3 regions of the Marinomonas sp. HM11-D genome follow, and region 3 is predicted to be linked to each of the others. Evidence: riboswitches for the same ligand, from Rfam matches in the RefSeq annotation. Region 3 holds a riboswitch; each other region holds the start of a gene.
The links. Region 3 has a riboswitch for thiamine pyrophosphate ahead of thiC (phosphomethylpyrimidine synthase ThiC). Riboswitches for the same ligand answer to the same signal wherever they lie in the genome.
Positions count from the first base shown of each region.

Region 1: it holds a riboswitch for thiamine pyrophosphate, as region 3 does, so the genes downstream of both, thiD (bifunctional hydroxymethylpyrimidine kinase/phosphomethylpyrimidine kinase) here and thiC (phosphomethylpyrimidine synthase ThiC) in region 3, are expected to answer to the same signal.
Region 2: it holds a riboswitch for thiamine pyrophosphate, as region 3 does, so the genes downstream of both, thiB (thiamine ABC transporter substrate binding subunit) here and thiC (phosphomethylpyrimidine synthase ThiC) in region 3, are expected to answer to the same signal.

Region 1 covers NZ_JBMMKT010000003.1:114,519-121,239, reverse strand. The annotation lists gene ACOSVP_RS05125 (MBL fold metallo-hydrolase) at 1-343, opposite strand, end outside; gene ACOSVP_RS05120 (LysR family transcriptional regulator) at 450-1,343, shown strand; gene ACOSVP_RS05115 (hypothetical protein) at 1,336-1,695, shown strand; gene thiD (bifunctional hydroxymethylpyrimidine kinase/phosphomethylpyrimidine kinase) at 1,696-2,508, opposite strand; TPP riboswitch at 2,583-2,681, opposite strand; gene ACOSVP_RS05105 (tannase/feruloyl esterase family alpha/beta hydrolase) at 2,973-4,616, shown strand; gene modA (molybdate ABC transporter substrate-binding protein) at 4,847-5,602, shown strand; gene modB (molybdate ABC transporter permease subunit) at 5,609-6,298, shown strand; gene modC (molybdenum ABC transporter ATP-binding protein) at 6,295-6,721, shown strand, end outside.
Region 2 covers NZ_JBMMKT010000001.1:260,303-267,023, reverse strand. The annotation lists gene thiP (thiamine/thiamine pyrophosphate ABC transporter permease) at 1-1,277, opposite strand, end outside; gene thiB (thiamine ABC transporter substrate binding subunit) at 1,281-2,291, opposite strand; TPP riboswitch at 2,337-2,442, opposite strand; gene ACOSVP_RS01215 (3-deoxy-D-manno-octulosonic acid transferase) at 2,476-3,714, opposite strand; gene msbA (lipid A export permease/ATP-binding protein MsbA) at 3,719-5,485, opposite strand; gene hldE (bifunctional D-glycero-beta-D-manno-heptose-7-phosphate kinase/D-glycero-beta-D-manno-heptose 1-phosphate adenylyltransferase HldE) at 5,485-6,721, opposite strand, start outside.
Region 3 covers NZ_JBMMKT010000004.1:244,592-251,312, forward strand. The annotation lists gene ACOSVP_RS07895 (thiazole synthase) at 1-537, opposite strand, end outside; gene thiS (sulfur carrier protein ThiS) at 539-736, opposite strand; gene thiE (thiamine phosphate synthase) at 717-1,883, opposite strand; gene thiC (phosphomethylpyrimidine synthase ThiC) at 1,884-3,875, opposite strand; TPP riboswitch at 4,012-4,116, opposite strand; gene rsmI (16S rRNA (cytidine(1402)-2'-O)-methyltransferase) at 4,180-5,034, opposite strand; gene ACOSVP_RS07920 (penicillin-binding protein activator) at 5,181-6,721, shown strand, end outside.

The DNA of each region.
Region 1 (6,721 bases), on a different contig from region 3:
CAATGTGATGCACCACATATTCACTGGCAATGACTTCTACATTAGGGAAGGCATCAACAATGGTTTCAAGGCCAAAGTAGTAGTCAGGGTCACCGCCACTGATGTAGACCTGCTTCAGGGTTTTGTTGCTGGCTTTGATCAAATCTACTAGCTTCTGGGCGTTTTTCGTATCAAACTGAGCGTCCACCAAAATCGCTTCTTTTTCGCCCACTAATAGCTCAGAAGATACCGGGAAAATGCCATTCTGAGCGGCATTGTAAACTTCAACTTCGAACGCTTGAGCATTGGAAACGGCTAGGGTTAGAGCGCTGACAGCTAGGGCAGTGGTCAATGACTTTTTCATTCTTAAAACCTCGTGGTGAAATGGAATGAGAAAAGTATATTGCAAACTAGATGGTTCAAATACGGCATAATATTAACTTCACTGTTGCATATATCGAACAAATAAAATGGATAGATTAACGGCTCTTAAAGTCTTTGTAACGGTTGCTGATCGCGGCAGTTTGACGGCGGCGGCAGATCAATTGGATATTTCTCGTGCCATGGTGACGCGTTATATCGCGGAGCTGGAACGCTGGATGGGCTCGCGTCTGTTACACCGAACTACGCGGCGTATCAGTTTGACGGGCGCTGGGGAAGATGTGCTGGATCGTGCACGCACCATGCTTTCCATCGGCGATGAAATGGAGCAATTGGCGATTCGTCCCGACAGTGAGCCTCGTGGGCTACTGCGCATCACCTGTAGTCATACTTTTGCCGATGATTTTTTGATTCAAGCGGTGGATGAGTATTTACGCTTGTATCCTGCGGTGAAGATCGATGTGCTGGTGGGCGATCGTTCGGTCAATCTTGTCGAGGAGCGCATCGATCTGGCGATACGCATTACCAATGATTTGGACCCGAATTTGGTGGCGCGTAAGTTGGGCGTTTGCCGTTCGGTAGTCTGCGCCAGTCCCGAATATCTTCGCGAGCAAGGCATGCCACGCACCATTGATGAGCTATCACGGCACAACTGTTTGACCTATTCCTACTTTGGTCAAAGTTTATGGCAATTTCAAGGCGTTGCAGGGGAGACCAGCGTGGCGGTATCAGGTAACCTTAGCAGCAATATTTCTACGCTGCTGTTGCGTAGCACCCTATTAGGCGGTGGTATCAGCCTGCAGCCTTGGTATTCGGTTAAACAGCATTTGGCGGACGGGCGGTTAGTCTCGTTGTTGCCAGAGTTTGAGCCGAACCAGCTCGGTATTTATGGTATCTATGCCACTCGCAAACAAATGTCGCCCTTGCTACGTAGCTTTATCGACTTTATGGTAATCAAGATGAAGGAGTATTTTGATGACTAAACCCTCGCTATTAGCGATTGTCGCTGTCTGTTTTAGTGCAACGCTTGCCAGCGCACAAACGCTCACCACTGAGTCGTATCAAATTGATGTGACCTCCCGCTGCCCTGAAGGTGAGGTGGCCTGTCAGAAAATGTCATTTGCACTGACCCTGAAGGAATCCGGTAAGGTGCAACACTATGAAGGTCGTACCTTACATCGCCTCTGTGCTGACGGTGAAACCCCTTGTCAGTTTATTGGTTACCGTTTTCGCGATGATAAGCGCCAGTTTACTTTGTTTGAACATGGCGCTCTGGAAATCAACTGTGGTGCGGGTCTTGAAATCGTCCGTGAACAAGGTCAGTGGCAATACTAATCATGAGTTCGCTTGTTTGAAAAAGTGATGCACCGGGCCATGGCCTTTGCCTATGTTCAATTCATCCGCGTGCGCAATGGCTTGGCTTAAATAGGTTTTCGCTTGATCAACGGCGCTTTCAAGAGCAAGCCCTTGTGCCAAAAATGAAGCAATCGCTGCCGATAAGGTACAGCCCGTGCCATGGGTGTTTTTGGTTGCGATTCTTGGGCTAGAGTACAGCAGCACTTGCTCGTCTTTAATCAGCCAGTCCTTGCTGTCTGGCCCTTCTGCTAGATGCCCACCTTTTAATAACACCGCCGCTGGCAAACGCTTTAGCTCGTCAATCATAGCGAGCGCTTCGGCTTCAGTGTGAGGTGTAGCCTTACCGAGCAAAGTTGCTGCTTCCGGTAGATTCGGGGTAATCAAATCCACTAGGGGAAACAACTCCGACTGCATGGTTTTGATGGCTTCTTGCTGAAGCAATAGATCACCGCTGGTAGCGACCATTACTGGGTCCAATACCACATAACTAGGCTGATAGTGGCGCAGTTTATCCGCGACCACCTTGATAATATTTGCATCGGCCAACATACCAATCTTAACCGCTTGAATAGCTAGATCGCTGAATACTGCATCGAGTTGCGCCGCTACATGCTGCGCGGGGATCGGATGTACGTCGCTGACGCCCAAGGTGTTTTGTGCGGTGGTGGCTGTAATCACGCTGCAAGCGTAACTGCCGGTTGCTGAAATGGCTTTGATATCGGCTTGAATGCCTGCGCCACCGCCGCTGTCAGAGCCAGCAATGGTGAGCGTAATAGGGGTGGTTTGGGTCATAAAGGTTCCTTTACGACGCAAAGGAACGGGAAGAAAAACAGCGCCTCACACCAAGGACAATGGTTGGGCTAAGCAGAATCTTTCCCATAGTTCCCTACGTCAGTACTAACTGAATCAGGTTCAACGGGTCTCGCTTAAGCGATCTCAGCAGTTTTGCTCCCCGACTATGTGGAACTAATCATATCAATCTGCAGTGATTTATAGCTAGCGTTCATAGCAAAATTGTCCGTATATTTCGTCCTAACTATAACCGTAAGGAATTCTAGACTTTGTTACATAACTGGCTGTTCTAATTGAAAATATAGGTAATATTTAGGCTATCTTTCAGTGTTGTTGATGCGTTTACGCAAGGGCGTAAGATAGGCTTTTTGTATCGTTATAGGCTATAACGATAAAGCATATGTCACGGTACGATTTGTACATGGGACTGCGACATGAAGGGCAAAATAGCTAAGGAGTCGAAAATGAATAGCGTTTTGAAAAAGGTGTTGCTGCCGAGCTTGGCTTTGTCAGGTTTGGCAGCGCCAATGGCCTACGCAAGTGATCAGATGTGTGCGGGGTTAATGGACCTAAGTGAGCATAATGTAGAAATCACCAAGGCCGAATGGGTGGCAGCTGGTCCTGCCGCAAAAGACCCCATGGCAGCTTTTACTGGCGCTAATATGTCTGATGTGGATTTGCCAGCGCACTGCCTTGTTCAGGGGGTGATTGAAGAGCGCACTGGGGCGGATGGTAAGCCTTACGGCATTCATTTTGAAATGCGCCTTCCTAGCAATTGGCAACAGCGTTTGTTATTCCAAGGCGGTGGCGGTGTGGACGGCTTTCTTGCCAACGCACTGGGGCGCATTCCAGTGAATGAATCGACCGCTTCACCAGCGTTAACCCGAGGTTATGCGGTTGTTTCTATGGATGGTGGTCATCCGACGCCAAGCCCTGAGTTTGGCTTTGATCAGCAAGCTCGTCTTGATTTTGCTTATGCGGCGATTGGCAAAGTAACGGTTCAGGCGAAACGAATCGTCGACGAATACTACTCACAACGACCAGATTATACCTATTTTATGGGGTGCTCCAACGGTGGTCGTGAAGCCATGATGGCGGCACAGCGTTACCCTAATGAATTTGATGGTATTGTCGCGGGTAACCCTGGCTTTCACTTAAGTCGTGCAGGTGTTGCAGAAGCATGGGACTCTCAAGCTTTAATGAGTATTGCGCCAAAAGATGAGCAAGGTCGTCCAATCTTATCTAAGGCTCTAACGCAAGCGGACTTGAATTTAGTGAGCAAATCGGTGTTGGAGTCTTGTGATGCACTGGATGGCTCGATTGATGGCGTGATCAACAATTACCAAGCCTGTCACTTTGATCCTAAGGTGTTGCAGTGCGATGGTACAAACGCTACAGCCTGCTTGTCCTCAGCGAAAATTGATGCCTTAGGAAAAGTCATGGCTGGACCCGTTAACAGCCGTGGTGACAAACTTTACAGCACATGGCCTTATGATAGTGGAATGTCTGCTCCAGGCTGGCGTGCATGGAAATTAGGTTTCTCTGAAGATGCGACCAAAACGGATGCCTTGAATCTGTCTTTGGGGGCTGGTTCTGTGAAGTTCTATTTCCTAACGCCACCACGTCCTGAGCTTAACACCTTAGATTTCGACTTTGATAAAGATATGGAAGACATGCATCAAACTGCGGCGCTTAACGATGCGGTCGCTACTTACCTAACAACCTATAAGGCTAAAGGCGGCAAGGTGATTGTTTACCAAGGCTTATCCGATCCAGTGTTTTCAGCGGACGATATTGCTAATTGGTACAAAAATGTCAGCCAAGACACAGACGGCGGAGATATGGCGGAAACCCATGATTGGGCACGCTTATTTATGGTGCCGGGTATGACTCACTGTGGTGGTGGTCCGGCATTCAATAACTTTGATCCATTAGCAGCCATTGAAAATTGGGTTGAGAAAGAGGAAGCACCGGTCAATCTGCCAGCGAAAGGAGAGTCTTTCCCAAATAAAACGCAGCCGATTTGTCCGTTCCCGCAATATGCGAAATTTGATGGTGGTGATGTGAGTCAACTAGCGTCTTATCACTGTGAAGCGCCCGCGTCTTAATCGCCTCTAAGTGCTTTCAAGAACGCCTCAGCGATCCGCTGGGGCGTTTTTGTTTCAGCAGAGTTTTCTATATCACGCTTGAAAAATCACTTAATGCGACATTCTGGTGCGGATTTTTCCAAAATTCGACGATTTCTTAGGGCTGTTGCTTGAGCTATTTCGTTATGTAATGGATTATATAGCGAAATTTGAACGGCCTCATTTGGCCACTATGATCGAAGGAGAACAGGATGAACCCTATTAAACAAATGCCATGGCTAGTCTTAGGCTGTGTCGTTGCCAACCAAGCGGTGGCGGATCAAGTTCATGCAGCAGTGGCGGCGAACTTTACCGGTGCCATGAAATCGGTAGTCGAGCAATTTGAAAGCGACACTGGCCATGATGTGGTGTTGTCATTTGGTTCATCCGGTAAAATTCTGGCGCAGATTCAAAACGGTGCCCCGTTTGAAGTGTTTCTTTCCGCCGACCAAGCTAAGCCTGAGAAGCTAGAGCAAGATGGCTTCGTGGTGGATGGCAGCCGTTTTACCTACGCCATTGGAGCCTTGGCGCTGTGGTCGTCCTTGCCTGATTTTATTGATAATAACTATGCGCGTTTAAGCTCGGGTGACTTTAATAAGCTGTCTTTGGCGAACCCTAAGTTAGCACCATACGGTTTAGCGGCGACGGAAGTGCTTGAGGCTTTGGATCTAACGGAAGCGACTAAAGACAAGTGGGTACAGGGCGAAAACATTGCTCAAACTTACCAGTTTGTGGCGACTGGCAATGCGAATTTAGGCTTTGTCGCGCTATCGCAAATCATGTCGGAAGGCCATGTCACACAAGGCTCCAGCTGGATTGTGCCAAGCGAGTTGTACAGCCCGATCCGCCAAGATGCGGTATTGCTGAAAAAAGGCCAAGACAACGTCGCAGCGCGTGATTTGATGGCTTATCTACAAAGCCCTAAAGCACACGAAATCATTCACTCTTACGGCTACCAAACTGAGTAACTACCTATGTTCACCGAAGCAGATCTGGACGCGATCTGGCTAACCTTGCGCCTCGCCACCACAGTCACTGTGTTGCTATTAGTGGTCGGCACGCCGATCGCTTGGTGGCTAGCGCGAACTCGTTCATGGCTTAAAGGCCCTGTCGGAGCCATTGTTGCTTTACCTTTGGTATTGCCGCCTACGGTATTGGGTTTTTATATGCTGATTGCCATGGGCCCCAATGGCGTGATTGGTCAGATCACTCAGCAGCTAGGTATCGGCTTATTGCCGTTTAGCTATTGGGGGCTGGTGATCGCTTCGGTGGTGTATTCCTTACCCTTTGTGGTGCAACCGATTCAAAATGCTATGCAAGCCTTAGGGGATCGTCCTATGGAAGTGGCCGCCACCTTGCGCGCGGGTCCATGGCAGCGTTTTTTCTGTGTTGTATTGCCGTTATCCAAGCCTGGGTTTATCTCGGCGGCGATTCTAGGTTTTGCTCATACCGTAGGGGAGTTTGGTGTGGTGCTGATGATCGGTGGCAATATTCCCCAAGAAACTCGGGTGGTTTCGGTGCAGATTTATGATTACGTAGAAGCCATGGAATATGGTCAAGCCCATGTACTGGCTGGCTTAATGGTGGCATTTTCCTTTGTGGTACTGCTGGGTGTGTATGGCTTTCATCGTCAGTCTGGTGGTGTTTGGGGAGTGAAATCATGAGTGCTTCGCCTAATACCATCCATGCCCAGTTTCGCTTAACGCGCCAAAGTAAAGGCGTGTTACCGTTTGAATTGGACGTTGCCACACAACTACCAAGCCAAGGGGTCACTGCTATCTTCGGTCATTCCGGTTCTGGTAAGACGACTTTTTTGCGCTGTGTTGCTGGGTTAGAGCGTGCTCAGTCCGGTTATCTCGAAGTGCAGGGGCAAGTGTGGCAGGATGCTAAGCAGTTTTTGCCGACCCATAAGCGTCCCTTGGGGTATGTGTTTCAAGAGTCGAGCTTGTTTGAGCATCTCACCGCATTGGGAAATCTGAAGTTTGCTATTAAGCGAGCTGAGGAGCCCACCAGTGCGGAAGATTTTAATCGGATCGTCTCATTAATGGGCATTGAACCGATTTTATCGCGTTATCCGAGCCAGTTGT
Region 2 (6,721 bases), on a different contig from region 3:
AAGCGTTTTTCCTGCTGATAGATGGTCGGCATGATGGCACGCAATACAAATGGCAACGCCATCACAGCATTGACCCACACGACAATCCAATAGGCGTGCTTAATACTGACACCAGCATTACGGAACAGCAGAAACAGGCCCGTTGCCAGCACCAAACTTGGCACCATCAACACTAAATTGCCAGACTGCTCCAGCTTTTGCGCCCACCAATCGCCACGCTGACGCCAGCGTAAAGTGCGCACCAGCGCCGCCAGGCTTAATCCGATCAGTAATGATAGAACGCCAGATGGCAAAGCAATGCGCAGCGAGTGCCACACCGACCACCATAGATCACCCGACCATAAGGTTTGCCAAAACAAGGCCGTCACCACGGGAGCAAGAATCGCCACAAAGGGCGGCAACACCCAAAGCAGCACGATTGCTAGGGTGCTAAAGTCAACGACCTTGGCCACCCCACTGGAGCGCATGGCTAACCGTTGCCCTTGATATATGCTCACATCCTGACGGATCGGCGGCGCCAGTTTATACACCGCCAACGCCACCAAAGAACAAATCGCCACCTGTAATAACGATAAGTAACTGGCTTTGTTTAAATCAAATTCAAAACGCAGCGCCTGATAAATGGCCACTTCCAAAGTGCTCGAACGGGGCCCGCCACCTAGACTCAGCACCACGGCAAAACCGGAAAAGCACAACATAAAAATCAGCAGAAACAAGCCTGGCAGATTCTTTTTCAGATAATGCCATTCAATTAAGCGGAACACATGCCAACGACTAAAACCTAACTGACTGGCAAGCCGCCACTGGGCGTCTGGAATCAATTGATAAGCCTGCAAAATCACCCGTACCGCCAATGGCATATTGAAAAACACATGGGCCAATAAAATGCCACCTAGGCCATACAAGGGAAACGGAGTACCGAACAACGAGGTAAACCAGCCATTACGGCCATAGACCACCACAATCCCCAAGATAGCGACAATGGTCGGCACCACAATGGAAATGGCAAACAGAGACAAGAGTGTTTGACGACCGATAAAACGTCGATGAAACAGGCAAGAAGCCATGGGAATGGCCAACAAGATACTCAGCAAGGCACTTAAACTCGCTTGAGTAAAGGAAAAGCGCACCACTCGCCATGTGTAAGGATCGGCGAGATAACGCCCCCAAGAACTAGGGGACGCGTACTCTAGCAATGCTACCAAAGCCGCAGCGGCGATCACCAAATAAAGCGAAACGCCCAGCCAAGCTGGGCGTAGATAAGGGGAGAAAATCAAAGCTTATCGAGTCGTTGCTTCCAACCATTCATTGATCCAAGCTTGACGCTGCTGTGCCACTTGCTCAGCCTCTAGCGTCAATACCTTGGTCGGTTGTGGTTGTGAGGTAAAAGCTTCTGGCAGTGGATCCACATTGCTCATCACTGGGTACATCCAGTTACCGGTTGCCACCACGTTTTGGAAACCAGGCTCTAGGATAAATTGCATAAACTGTTCAGCTAACGCTTTATGAGGTGCATTTTCTAACATAGCCGCCACTTCGATCTGTGGGTAAAAACCTTCGCTCGCAGTAGCTGCTTTGTACTTATGTTCGCCCTCAGCAACGATATGGTAGGCCGGTGATGTGGTGTAACTTAGTACCACGTCCGCTTCCCCTTTTAGGAACAGGCTGTAGCCGTCATACCAGCCTTTGGTCACCGTCACCGTATGACTTGCCAATTTCGCCCATGCGTCCGCCGCTTGATCACCGTACACAGCTTTCATCCATAGCAGTAAGCCTAACCCCGGCGTTGATGTACGAGGATCTTGGTAAATCACTTTCAGGTCTTGGTTTTCAACCACGTCTTTTAGGGAGGTTGGCGCTGTTGCAAGCTTTTCACTGTCGTAGATAAAAGCAAAGTAGCCTTGATCAAACGGAACGAAGTTTTCATCACTCCAACCACCTGGTGTGGTGACGTTAGAGGTATCGACACTGTGTTTCGCCAGCAAACCCGTTTGCTTCGCCGCTTCCATCACATTTAAATCAAGGCCAAGCAACACATCCGCTTCTGATGCCTCACCCTCAAGTTGCGCACGTGACAAAATACCAACAGACGAATCCAGCGCCACAAAATTCAGTTCACAGTTACATTGTGCTTCAAAGTTCGCTTTGATCTTTGGACCAGGGCCCCATTCCGATGCAAACGCATCGTAGGTGTAAACCGTTAAGGTTTCAGCAGATACCAAAGACGTCGCCAATAAGGCGGTGGTACCAAACGCAAGAGATTTGAAAGACGCCAAAGAATTAGAAAACATAGTCGCTCCTAAGTGAGCGGCGTATAACTGGATGGGCAAGATGTGAAGGGCTTGCTATCTCAATTCCTACGCCAGCATGATCTGGTTCAGGTTCAATGGGTTAACCATCAATGGTTTCTCAGCGGCCAAAGCCACACCCCATGAGATACATTCGCCGCTATTCTAGCAGAGGCTCTACAGATAGCTAACTGTTGTTGCTCTTTAAATAGTCTAATACACGTGCCAAAGCCCCTTGATTGGCTTTAGCATTGGCCAAGGCTTTCTGGCCCATGGTTTGGCGCACATAGATATTCTTCAGATACAGCAGCTGATCCACCAGCTCTGTAATCGAGTGCACTCGAAGCGCCCCTTGATCGTGAATCAAGGACTCAGTGATCTCGGCAAAATTGAAGGTATGCTCCCCCACGATCACAGGTTTAGCTAAGATCGCAGGCTCGATTGGGTTGTGACCGCCCCGCTCAATCAGGCTACCCGCTACGAAAGCCACATCAGACATGGCAAAATAACGCATCATTTCGCCCATGCTATCCCCCAGTAACACATCTGCCTGAGCCCAAGTGTCCAGCTGACCATCGGAGCGACGCTCAACTCGAAAACCACTCTGTTTCGCCTGCGCAAACACCTCATCAAAACGCTCTGGATGACGCGGCACCAAAATCAGTTTGGCATTAGAGAGCTGGCGTTTTAAAGATTTGTGCGCCGCCAAAATAAGCGCATCTTCCCCTTCATGGGTACTGGCCGCGATCCATATAAACTCACCTTTCGCAGCTAAGGCTTTACGCCAAACCGGGACTTGAGGATCATCCGGCGCTATCACATCAAATTTGATATTACCCACCACCGGCACGTCTTGCGCCCCCAACGCCTTAAAACGCTCTGCATCCGCTGGCGCATGCGCTAAAAAGCGATCCGGCAGAGCCATGAGAGGGCGAGCAAAAAAAGCAAATTTTTGATAACGCTTGGCGGAACGCTCACTTAAGCGAGCATTGATAATCTGAATGGTCATACCTTGGGCCTTGGCGGTCTGTAACAGGTTAGGCCAAAGCTCGGTTTCAATAATCGCCAATTGCGGACAGCTCAATTTACTCAAAGCACGCTGCACACACATCTTGTGATCTAAAGGTAAATAGCGATGCTGCACACGATCTGCAAACCATTTCTGCACCTGTTCCGCGCCAGTAGGCGTGACTGTGGTGATCAGTAATTGTTTGCCTGGGTTGGCTTCAAGCCATTGCGTTACTAGTATTTTCGCCGCCAGAACTTCACCGACAGAGGCGCAATGCAGCCAAAGATCTGCTTGCACAGGCCCCCACTTACCAAGCGCTTCTTGCACTCGATAATTGTCATAGCACTTGTGAAAGCGCCAAATACGTCGCGCGATAAATGGCGACGCTAAGGCAAGTAACAGACGATAGAGCCACATAGTTTTACTCTTCGTTAAATTGTTTCTGATGCAATTGAGCGTAGGCACCATTTTGCGCCAACAACTCTTTGTGTGAGCCCACTTCAATGATCACACCATGATCCACCACGGCAATAATATCGGCGTTTTCAATGGTCGATAATCGGTGCGCAATGGCAATCGTGGTGCGGTCTTTCATCAAACTATCTAATGCCTGCTGGATCGCTCGTTCAGATTCTGTATCCAGGGCTGAAGTCGCTTCGTCTAGAATCAGAATCGGCGCGTTTTTCAAAATGGCGCGGGCAATGGCAATACGTTGGCGCTGACCACCGGATAGCAAGACACCGTTCTCGCCAACCATGGTATCCAAACCGTGCTCAAGGTTTTCAATAAACTCCCAAGCATTGGCTGCCTTGGCTGCGGCAATCACTTCTTCTTCCGAAGTGCCACGTAAATAACCGTAAGCTATGTTCTCACGGATCGAACCGTTGAACAGCACCACATTTTGGTTCACCAATGCAATTTGGCTACGCAAACTTTTCAGGCCGTACTCACGACTATCCAAGCCATCAACCAACAAACTTCCGTCCGTAACATCATACAAACGCGGCACTAGGTTGGCGAGTGTAGACTTACCGCCACCAGAACGCCCCACCAGCGCCAGTGTTTTACCGGCTGGTAACGCTAGGTTGATATTTTCCAATATTAACCGGTCACTGCTAGGGTATTGGAAGCTTAGGTTACGCCACTCAATTTCACCTTTGGCGTGGGTCAGTTCTTGTTTGCCACTGTCGACTTCTTCATCCATATCGAGGAATTCGAAAATGCTTTGTGCCGCAGCAATGCCTTTTTGCAGAATACTGTTCACATCCGTCAACTGACGCGCAGGCTTACTTAACATACCCGCGGCACCAATAAAGGCAACAAAATCACCTGCTGACATGTGCTGACTTAAGTTAGGATCCAGCGCTAGCCAAATCAAAATAGCTAGGGAAATCGCCACCAAAAACTGTACAACTGGAATATTCAGTGCCTTGGTCAGCTCCATTTTAAGTTGGCTGCGTTTGTTATCCCCAGCCGCTTCACGGAAACGATCACGCTCGTACTCAAAGCCACCAAAGATTTTCACCACTTCGTGGCCTTTAATGGACTCAGACGCCACATCCGACACCCCACCCATGGCATTTTGAATACGTTGGCTCAGCTTACGAAAGCGTTTTGAGGCGTAAGAGACCACATAGCCGATCAAAGGAATGATCAACAAGAATAATAGGGACAGTTTCCAGTTGGTGTACAGCATGTAACCCAACAAACCCACCACAGTTAGCCCTTCGCGCAACAAGGTTTTCACTGCCGAAGTGACTGCACCAATTACCTGTTCGGTATCGTAAGTCAGTTTGGATAACAGGCGTCCAGATGGCATTTCACTGTAATAGCTGGTCGGCAATAAAACTAACTTGTCAAACATGGTGGTACGCAGGTCATACACTACCTTATTGGCAATGATCGCCATAAAGTAGCTTCCAAAGAAGGTACCAATACCACGTAATAAGAAAATACCTAAGATAGTCGCCGGAATCAGCAAGCGGTTTTCTTCAATGGCGCCACTCGACACCACATCAACAATGTACTTGAGCTGTGCCGCCAATGCTGGTTCCATGGCGCCATACAGCATGTATCCCAGCACACTGACAAGAAATGCTGGCCACTGAGGTTTGATATACCCCAGCAGACGCAGGTAGATCTTTACCCCAGATTTCTTCACTGGCTCTTGCTGATCAGAGGCTGTCATTAGCTATTCGCCTTTTCAATAATTTTGGTCGTAGAGTAGCCATCGACAAAGGTCAGTACTTTCACTTCGCCACCATGATCGAGCACGTGATCGGCACCGACAATGGATTCAATGGTGTAGTCACCACCTTTTACCAACACATCTGGGGTCAATTGCTGAATAATTTCCAGTGGCGTATCTTCATCAAACCAAGTGACCCAGTCGATGGCACCGATACCTTCTAACACTGCCATACGATGGGTTAAATCGTTGATCGGACGGCTCTCACCTTTTAGGCGTTTGACTGACGCATCGGTATTCACAGCAACGACGAGGCGATCGCCTAGCGCTTTGGCTTGTTTAATATAGGTCACATGGCCTGGGTGCAAAATATCGAAACAACCATTGGTAAAGACTATTTTCTCACCATTCAGTTGCGCCAACTTGATTTGCTCTTGCAGTTCTTCTGGTGACAAGACACCAAAGTTAGTGGAGTGAGAACGGGCAAACATAATGGCTTCTAGGGTATCAGCATCAATTGAGGCAGTACCCAATTTACCCACCACATAGCCCGCCGCTTGGTTGGCGTAATCCACTGCATCGGCAAAACGTTTACTGGTAGTAAAGACTGCAGTTAGCACCGCCACTACCGTATCGCCAGCACCGGTGACATCGAACACTTCTTTGGCAGCGGTCGCGAGAGAGAACGAAGGTTTGCCATCTTCTAAAAGCACTAAACCGTCTTCACCACGGGTTACTAGCAAGGCTTTCCAACCAAAGCGTTGACGCAGTTCTAAGCCTTTCGCTTCAATCTCTTTTAGGTTGGCACATTTACCCACGATGGCCTCAAATTCCACCAAGTTCGGTTTTACCAAGGTCGCACCTTGATAAATGGAGAAATCATCCCCTTTCGGATCAACAAAACTCGGCACCTTGGCTTCGTTTGCCATTTGAATCAGGCTTTGCACATCCGCCAAACAACCTTTGGCGTAATCCGAGAAGATCACCGCATTGGATTCAGGCAATAAGCTCGCTACTTTATCCGCCACCGCTTGGTTTTGGCTTAAAGAATCTTCTCGCTCTTCAAAGTCCAAACGGATTAGCTGTTGATGACGGCTGATCACACGTAGTTTGGTAATGGTTGGCAAGTTATCTGCCGTGACAAAATGGCATTCAACGCCATATTTGGTCAGCGAGTTTTCCAGCGCCACCGCATTCTCATCATTGCCGACAACACCGACTAAAGACACACGTACA
Region 3 (6,721 bases):
CACCGGTACATTGCTTTGCTCAATAATGATGTCGAGGAACGGCTTAGAGGCCAAACCTTGGTTAGAGCCAATCGGTGCGCCAAGGGGCATCACACATTGTGCGCCGACTTCTTCCAAGCGTTTGCACAACACAGGATCTGCGTGGATATAAGGCATCACAACAAAGCCTTGACGCACTAGCTCTTCGACCGCTTTTAAGGTCTCGATCGGATCAGGCATCAGGTAACGTTGATCTGGGTGGATTTCTATCTTAACCCAGTTGGTTTCCAAGGCCTCGCGCGCCAATTGTGCGGCGTAGATGGCTTCTTTGGCATCGCGGGCACCAGAAGTATTTGGCAATAGCTTTACCCCCAGTTGCTGCAAGGGTTTTAGGATATTGTCGGAGCCTGCTTTTAAATCCATACGGCGCAAGGATAAGGTGGTCATTTCACTGCCACTGGCCAAGATGGAGGCAATCATCTGCTCTTGGTTGGCATACTTGCCAGTACCGGTGAATAAGCGCGATGAAAAGGTATGACCTGCAATCGTTAATGACATATTACCCCCCGGCAATGGATTCAAAGATATCGATACGGTCGTTGTCTTTTAATAGACAATCCGACCACATACTGCGAGGCACCACTTGTTGATTCACTGCCACCGCGACCCGTTGTTCAGCACCAACATAGTTCTCTAATAACGCTGATAAGGTGTTGTGTTCAGACTGAACTGGCTCATCATTCACATACAACTGCATTGGCATCTCCTTGAACGTCATTAATCACCGCTTTGAGTAGAGCTTGCGTCGCAGCTTTTGGATCGTCCGCACGGGTAATCGCGGTCACCAAGGCTATCGAATCTACGCCTGTCGCTTTTACTTTTGGTAAGCGTTCTGCATTGATGCCACCAATGGCCACGGTTGGGTAAGCGCCATTGATCAGCTCCACATATTGGCCTAAACGGGTTAAGCCCTGTGGCTGAGACGGCATATCCTTAGTCACGGTTGGGAATATATGGCCGAGGGCGATATAACTTGGCTTGAGGTTAAAAGCACGCATGATTTCAAAGTAGCCATGGGTACTGATGCCAAGACGTAAGCCTGCCTGTTGAATCGCCGAAAGATCGGCCACTTCAATGTCTTCTTGACCTAAATGCACACCGTAAGCACCCAGTTCAATCGCTAGTTGCCAGTAGTCATTGATAAAGACTTGCGCGCCATGTTGCTCGCCTAAGGCAATGGCTTGCTGGATCTTATTCCTTAGATCCTTGTCGTTAGCATCTTTGATACGCAATTGCGTGGTGGTCACGCCCTGCTCTAACACCAACGCCAGCCATTCCACCGTATCCACGACGGGATAAAGGGTAAACAGCTCTTTGCGAATCGGGCTAAACTCGGCACCTTTGGCAATTACATGGTCATCGGCAAAGCTAGTGCTCGGGAACCAAGTGCGATCTTCCGGCCAACCCGCCCCAGCAGCACGTGCTTGTTGTGTTAACCAAGCCAACGCCAAGGTCATGGCATCTAAATGTTCGTAGCCCTGCTCAATAAAACACGCCAGCGCGACGGCAAGGTCGTTTTGGTTTATCTTGGTCAGCTTATCAGCCTGAAAATATGCAATGCGTTGCCCCGGTAGCTGAACCGTGACTTGATTGTCTTGGTCATCTTTTTGACACAGGGCTTGATAAACACTGCTTGAGGCATCTAGCTCAGTGACAAACTGCCATGTTTCCGTCGTCGTGGTCAGCGTTAATCCGCCCTGACGGGTTTCAATATGACACGGGTGTTGAACTTCATCCGTTGTGGAGTGAAGCACTCGACACCCAAGGTGTCGAGTGTTGTCCAAAACAGATGATTTAAACCCAGCGTCTCGAAACGCTATTTGTTTAACATCTGTTGTGGTCATTTACTGTTCCGTCTCTAGCTCGTCTTCAGAACGTTTATCGGTTTTCTTCTTGTCAGTCGCTAGCTTGTCTGTCGTTAAGTAGACATCGCTGCCTAGCTCCTTGAACTGCTCCGACATTTGCTGCATGCCTGCTTCTGCCGTTACGTCCACCGCTTCGATCTTCTCAAGGCCTGCGGCGTAGTCACGTACTTCTTGAGTGATCTTCATCGAACAGAATTTTGGACCACACATAGAACAGAAATGCGCCACTTTACCCGATGCTTGCGGTAGGGTTTCATCGTGGTAAGAGCGTGCTGTGACTGGGTCTAGTGACAAGTTGAATTGATCTTCCCAACGGAATTCAAAACGGGCTTTTGACAAGGCGTTGTCACGTACTTGGGCACCTGGGTGACCTTTGGCCAAGTCCGCCGCGTGGGCAGCGATCTTGTAAGTGATCAGACCTTGCTTCACGTCTTCTTTGTTCGGTAGACCCAAGTGTTCTTTTGGTGTCACGTAACACAACATGGCACAGCCGTACCAACCGATTTGCGCGGCACCGATACCTGAAGTGATGTGGTCGTAACCCGGTGCGATGTCTTGTGTTAGGGGGCCTAAGGTGTAGAACGGTGCTTCATGGCAGTGCTCAAGTTGCAGATCCATGTTCTCTTTGATCAGCTGCATTGGCACGTGGCCTGGGCCTTCGATCATCACCTGAACATCGTAGTCCCATGCAATTTTCGTTAGCTCACCTAGAGTGCGAAGCTCTGACAATTGCGCTTCGTCGTTGGCATCCATGATCGAACCTGGACGTAGACCGTCACCTAGGGAAAGCGCCACATCGTAGGCCGCACAGATTTCACAGATTTCTTTGAAACGGGTGTAAAGGAAGTTTTCTTCGTGGTGCGCTAGACACCATTTCGCCATGATGGAACCACCGCGAGACACGATGCCGGTTAGGCGTTTCGCTGTCATAGGCACGTAACGTAGTAGGACACCACAGTGGATGGTGAAGTAGTCCACGCCCTGCTCCGCTTGCTCAATCAGAGTATCGCGGAACACTTCCCAGTTTAGGTCTTCGGCCACGCCGTCCACTTTTTCTAGTGCTTGGTAAATCGGTACCGTACCGATTGGCACTGGCGAGTTACGTAGGATCCATTCACGAGTTTCGTGGATGTTTTTGCCAGTCGACAAATCCATTACGGTGTCCGCGCCCCAGCGTGTTGACCATACCAGCTTCTCGACTTCTTCTTCGATCGAAGACGTTAGCGCCGAGTTACCAATGTTGGCATTGACCTTCACTAGGAAGTTACGGCCGATGATCATTGGCTCGGTTTCTGGGTGGTTGATGTTGTTAGGGATGATGGCGCGGCCTTCGGCAACTTCTTTACGCACGAATTCTGGCGTGATTTCCGTTTGAATATTGGCACCGAAGCTGTGGCCTGGGTGTTGTTTTAGCAACAGCTCAGATTTAATCGCTTGCAGGTTTTGGTTCTCACGGATGGCAATGTATTCCATCTCAGGTGTGATGATGCCTTGGCGCGCGTAATGCATTTGCGTCACGCATTGACCCGCTTTGGCTTTACGTACCGTTGGTAGGTGCTTAAAACGTAGCTCGTCTAGCTCGTTATTTGCTAAACGCTCTTGAGCGAAGTTTGAGCTTACGCCTTCTAGCACTTCGGTATCGTTACGAGCTTCGATCCATTGCTGACGTAGTGCTTTAAGGCCCACGTGTACGTCGATGTTTTCTGCTGGATCCGCGTATGGACCCGCTGTGTCGTACACGTAAATTGGCTCGTTTGGCTCAAAGGTTAGGTTTTCAGGATCTGAACCAATCGGCGTGTCGGTTAGGTTGATCTGACGCATTGGCACTTGGATCGAGGCATCAGAGCCTTGTACGTAAATACGCTCAGACGACGGAAATGGCGTCGCTTGCAAAGACTCGATAAAGGCTTTGGCTTCTAGACGGGCTTTTTCACGTGTTTTTTTGTTTGGCTTTGGAATGTTGGTCGACATAAGCAGATTCCCATTATGTTTGTATTTGGAAAAAATGCTTGTCAGGAGGTCACGTACTTCCACGTACGCGCGGTTGTTCTAATCCTATCGCACAAGGTTCGTGCTTGGGAAAAACAACGCTATTTCAGCAGAAAAGAAATGATGCTTTCTTGTTCCCTTCGCAGGTATTAGCCTGATCAGGTTCTGCGGATCCCGCATTAAAATGCGATCTCAGCCAATTAAGGCACTCCGACAAGTTGCGCATCAGTATACGCGTTTGTTTGTTGCTGTAAACAAGCAAACGCGAAATGGCTAGATTAAGGAATTACTCTTCGTTCATCGCCAGTGCTTGTTTGTACAAGGCGTTTTTCTTCTCGCCAGTGATTTCAGCGGCTAAGGCTGCAGCTTGCTTTACTGGTAATTCTTTCAGCAGAATCTTTAGAATTTTAATGGCTTCACCGTTGTCTTCTTCCTGTGCAGGTAAAGACACCATCATCACGAATTCACCGCGAGTTTGGTTGCTATCGTCTTCTAAAATGCGCTTAATTTCTGAAACCGAGCCTGACAGGAAGGTTTCAAACGTCTTGGTTAATTCGCGCGCCAAGGCCACTTGAGCTTGCTCACCCCATACCGCTTCTAGATCTTCTAAACAGTCTAAAATACGGTGGGTTGACTCGTAGAACACCACAGTACCAAGGCTTGGTGTCCAGCTCGACATTTCATCACGACGAGATTTACTTTTTGCTGGCAAAAAGCCAACAAAGCTAAAACGATCGGTCGGCAGTCCCGAGGCACAAAGGGCGGTAATCAAGGCAGACGGGCCTGGAACGGGAACTACTTTGTGGCCTTCTTGACGTAAGAAGTTCACCACATGGTAACCAGGATCAGAGATCAAGGGCGTGCCCGCATCAGAGATCAAAGCAACGTTTTTACCGTCACTTAACAAGGAAGCAATGTAGGAAGCTTTATCGCGCTCATTGTGGTCATGTAGAGCAAACAGTTTGGTGTCGATACCAAAATGATTCATTAAACGTTTGCTATGACGGGTGTCTTCCGCGGCGATAAAGTCAACTTCTTGTAAAACTCGTTTTGCACGATCCGTAAAATCATCTAGATTGCCAATTGGGGTCGCTACAATGTAGAAGGTTCCTCTCACATCATTATCAGACTGTGTTACCATGATTCCTCTTTTATAGGCTTAAGTATTGCGTGCATATGAGTTTGTTTAGATCCCGTATCATACCACTTTCCTTAGTTACATTGTCGCTAATTGGTTGTGGTGCTATTGAAACTTCCGTACCCAGTTCTGGTATGACGAATGCTCAAATGGAACAAGGTAGCGATTTATCTGATTACAACTACGCCCTAGCACAAGCTCAGGCGCAATCCACTCCAGAACAAGCCGCGCCCTATTACTGGGCTGCAGCACAAGCACTGGTGATGGATGGGCAGTATCTTCAGGCGCGAACCTTGTTGGAAACCCACGTACTTCCGATTCGTGGCCAAAGCCAACTCGATGGCTATTTGCTGATGAGTGATATTGCCTTAGCGCAAGAAACGCCGATGTTGGCGCTGCAGCTGTTGAACCAAGCGGCAGAGCTGCCTTTAACTCAGCGTCCTAGCAACAATATCAAGGTATTGCAGCAACGCGCCAAAGTAATGGCATCCATGGATAATTGGCCCAATGCAGTTCGCGATTACATGCAGTTGAGCCTGATGCTGCCAGCTGATCAGCAAGAACAGAACCGCGCTGAGCTTTGGTTCGCCATTCAGAACTTAACCGATAGCGAAGTCACTGACCTAGAAGGCAATCAATTGCCATTATTGGATGGCTGGCTGGATGTTTCTAAGATTTTGCGTCAGCAGTCTTTGACGGTGGAGCAACAGGTCGCGGAGTATCAATCTTGGCAACGCATTCACGGTAGCCACCCAGCAGCCGTGTACCCGCCATTGGACTTCCAGATCATGGCGTCACTTGAGCAAAACATGCCAACGTCCATTGCGGTGATGCTACCGATGAGCAAAGAGCTTAAGGTTGCCTCTGAAGCGATTCTAGATGGTCTTTTACAGCAGTATTACGCCAACAGCGATGTACAGCCTAACTTGCACATCATTGATACGGACCAATACAGCCAATTCTCGCAAGCCTACTTAGCTGCTTTAGAAACTGGCGCGGAAACCATCATCGGGCCACTGCGTAAACAAAACGTAGGTCAGTTAGCGGACTTGGTACAAGACGTTCCAACGATTGCTTTAAACCAATTGGAAAACAATCGCACGATTCCAAACTTGTACCATTTCTCTCTGAACGTGAGTGACGACATTCGCGAACTGATTGCCTTTGCCAAAAAAGAAGGCGCAGACAATGCCGCCATTCTTGCCATGGAGTCCACTTGGGCTTTACGTCAAAGTGATTTGTTTAAAGAAATTGCGCAAGAGACACATTTACCGGTACTGACATCACTGTCTTATGAGGACACGCCAAACGGTCGTGCTCAGGCGGTCAAGAAACTGCTGCAAGTAGACGAAAGTGAAGCACGTATTCGTAGTATTCAACAGTGGACCCAGCAAGAAGTCGAAGCAACGCCTCGAGCCCGTCAAGATTTGGACTATGTCTACTACATAGGCAAACTAGACGACGCTAAGCAGATTCGACCACTGTTGAACTTCTACTTTGCTGAGGACATCCCAATGCTGGCCTCACAAACCATTCACGATAAGACGCCAAGCTCTACCAGCAAGAGCGAGGACATTGAGCGCATTATCTTTACTGAACTGCCTGCTGTTTTAGAGTCGGCGGATCAACACAGCAACAAGCCGTTCGTTTTACAGCGCCTCACAGCACTGGGTAACGACAGCTATATATT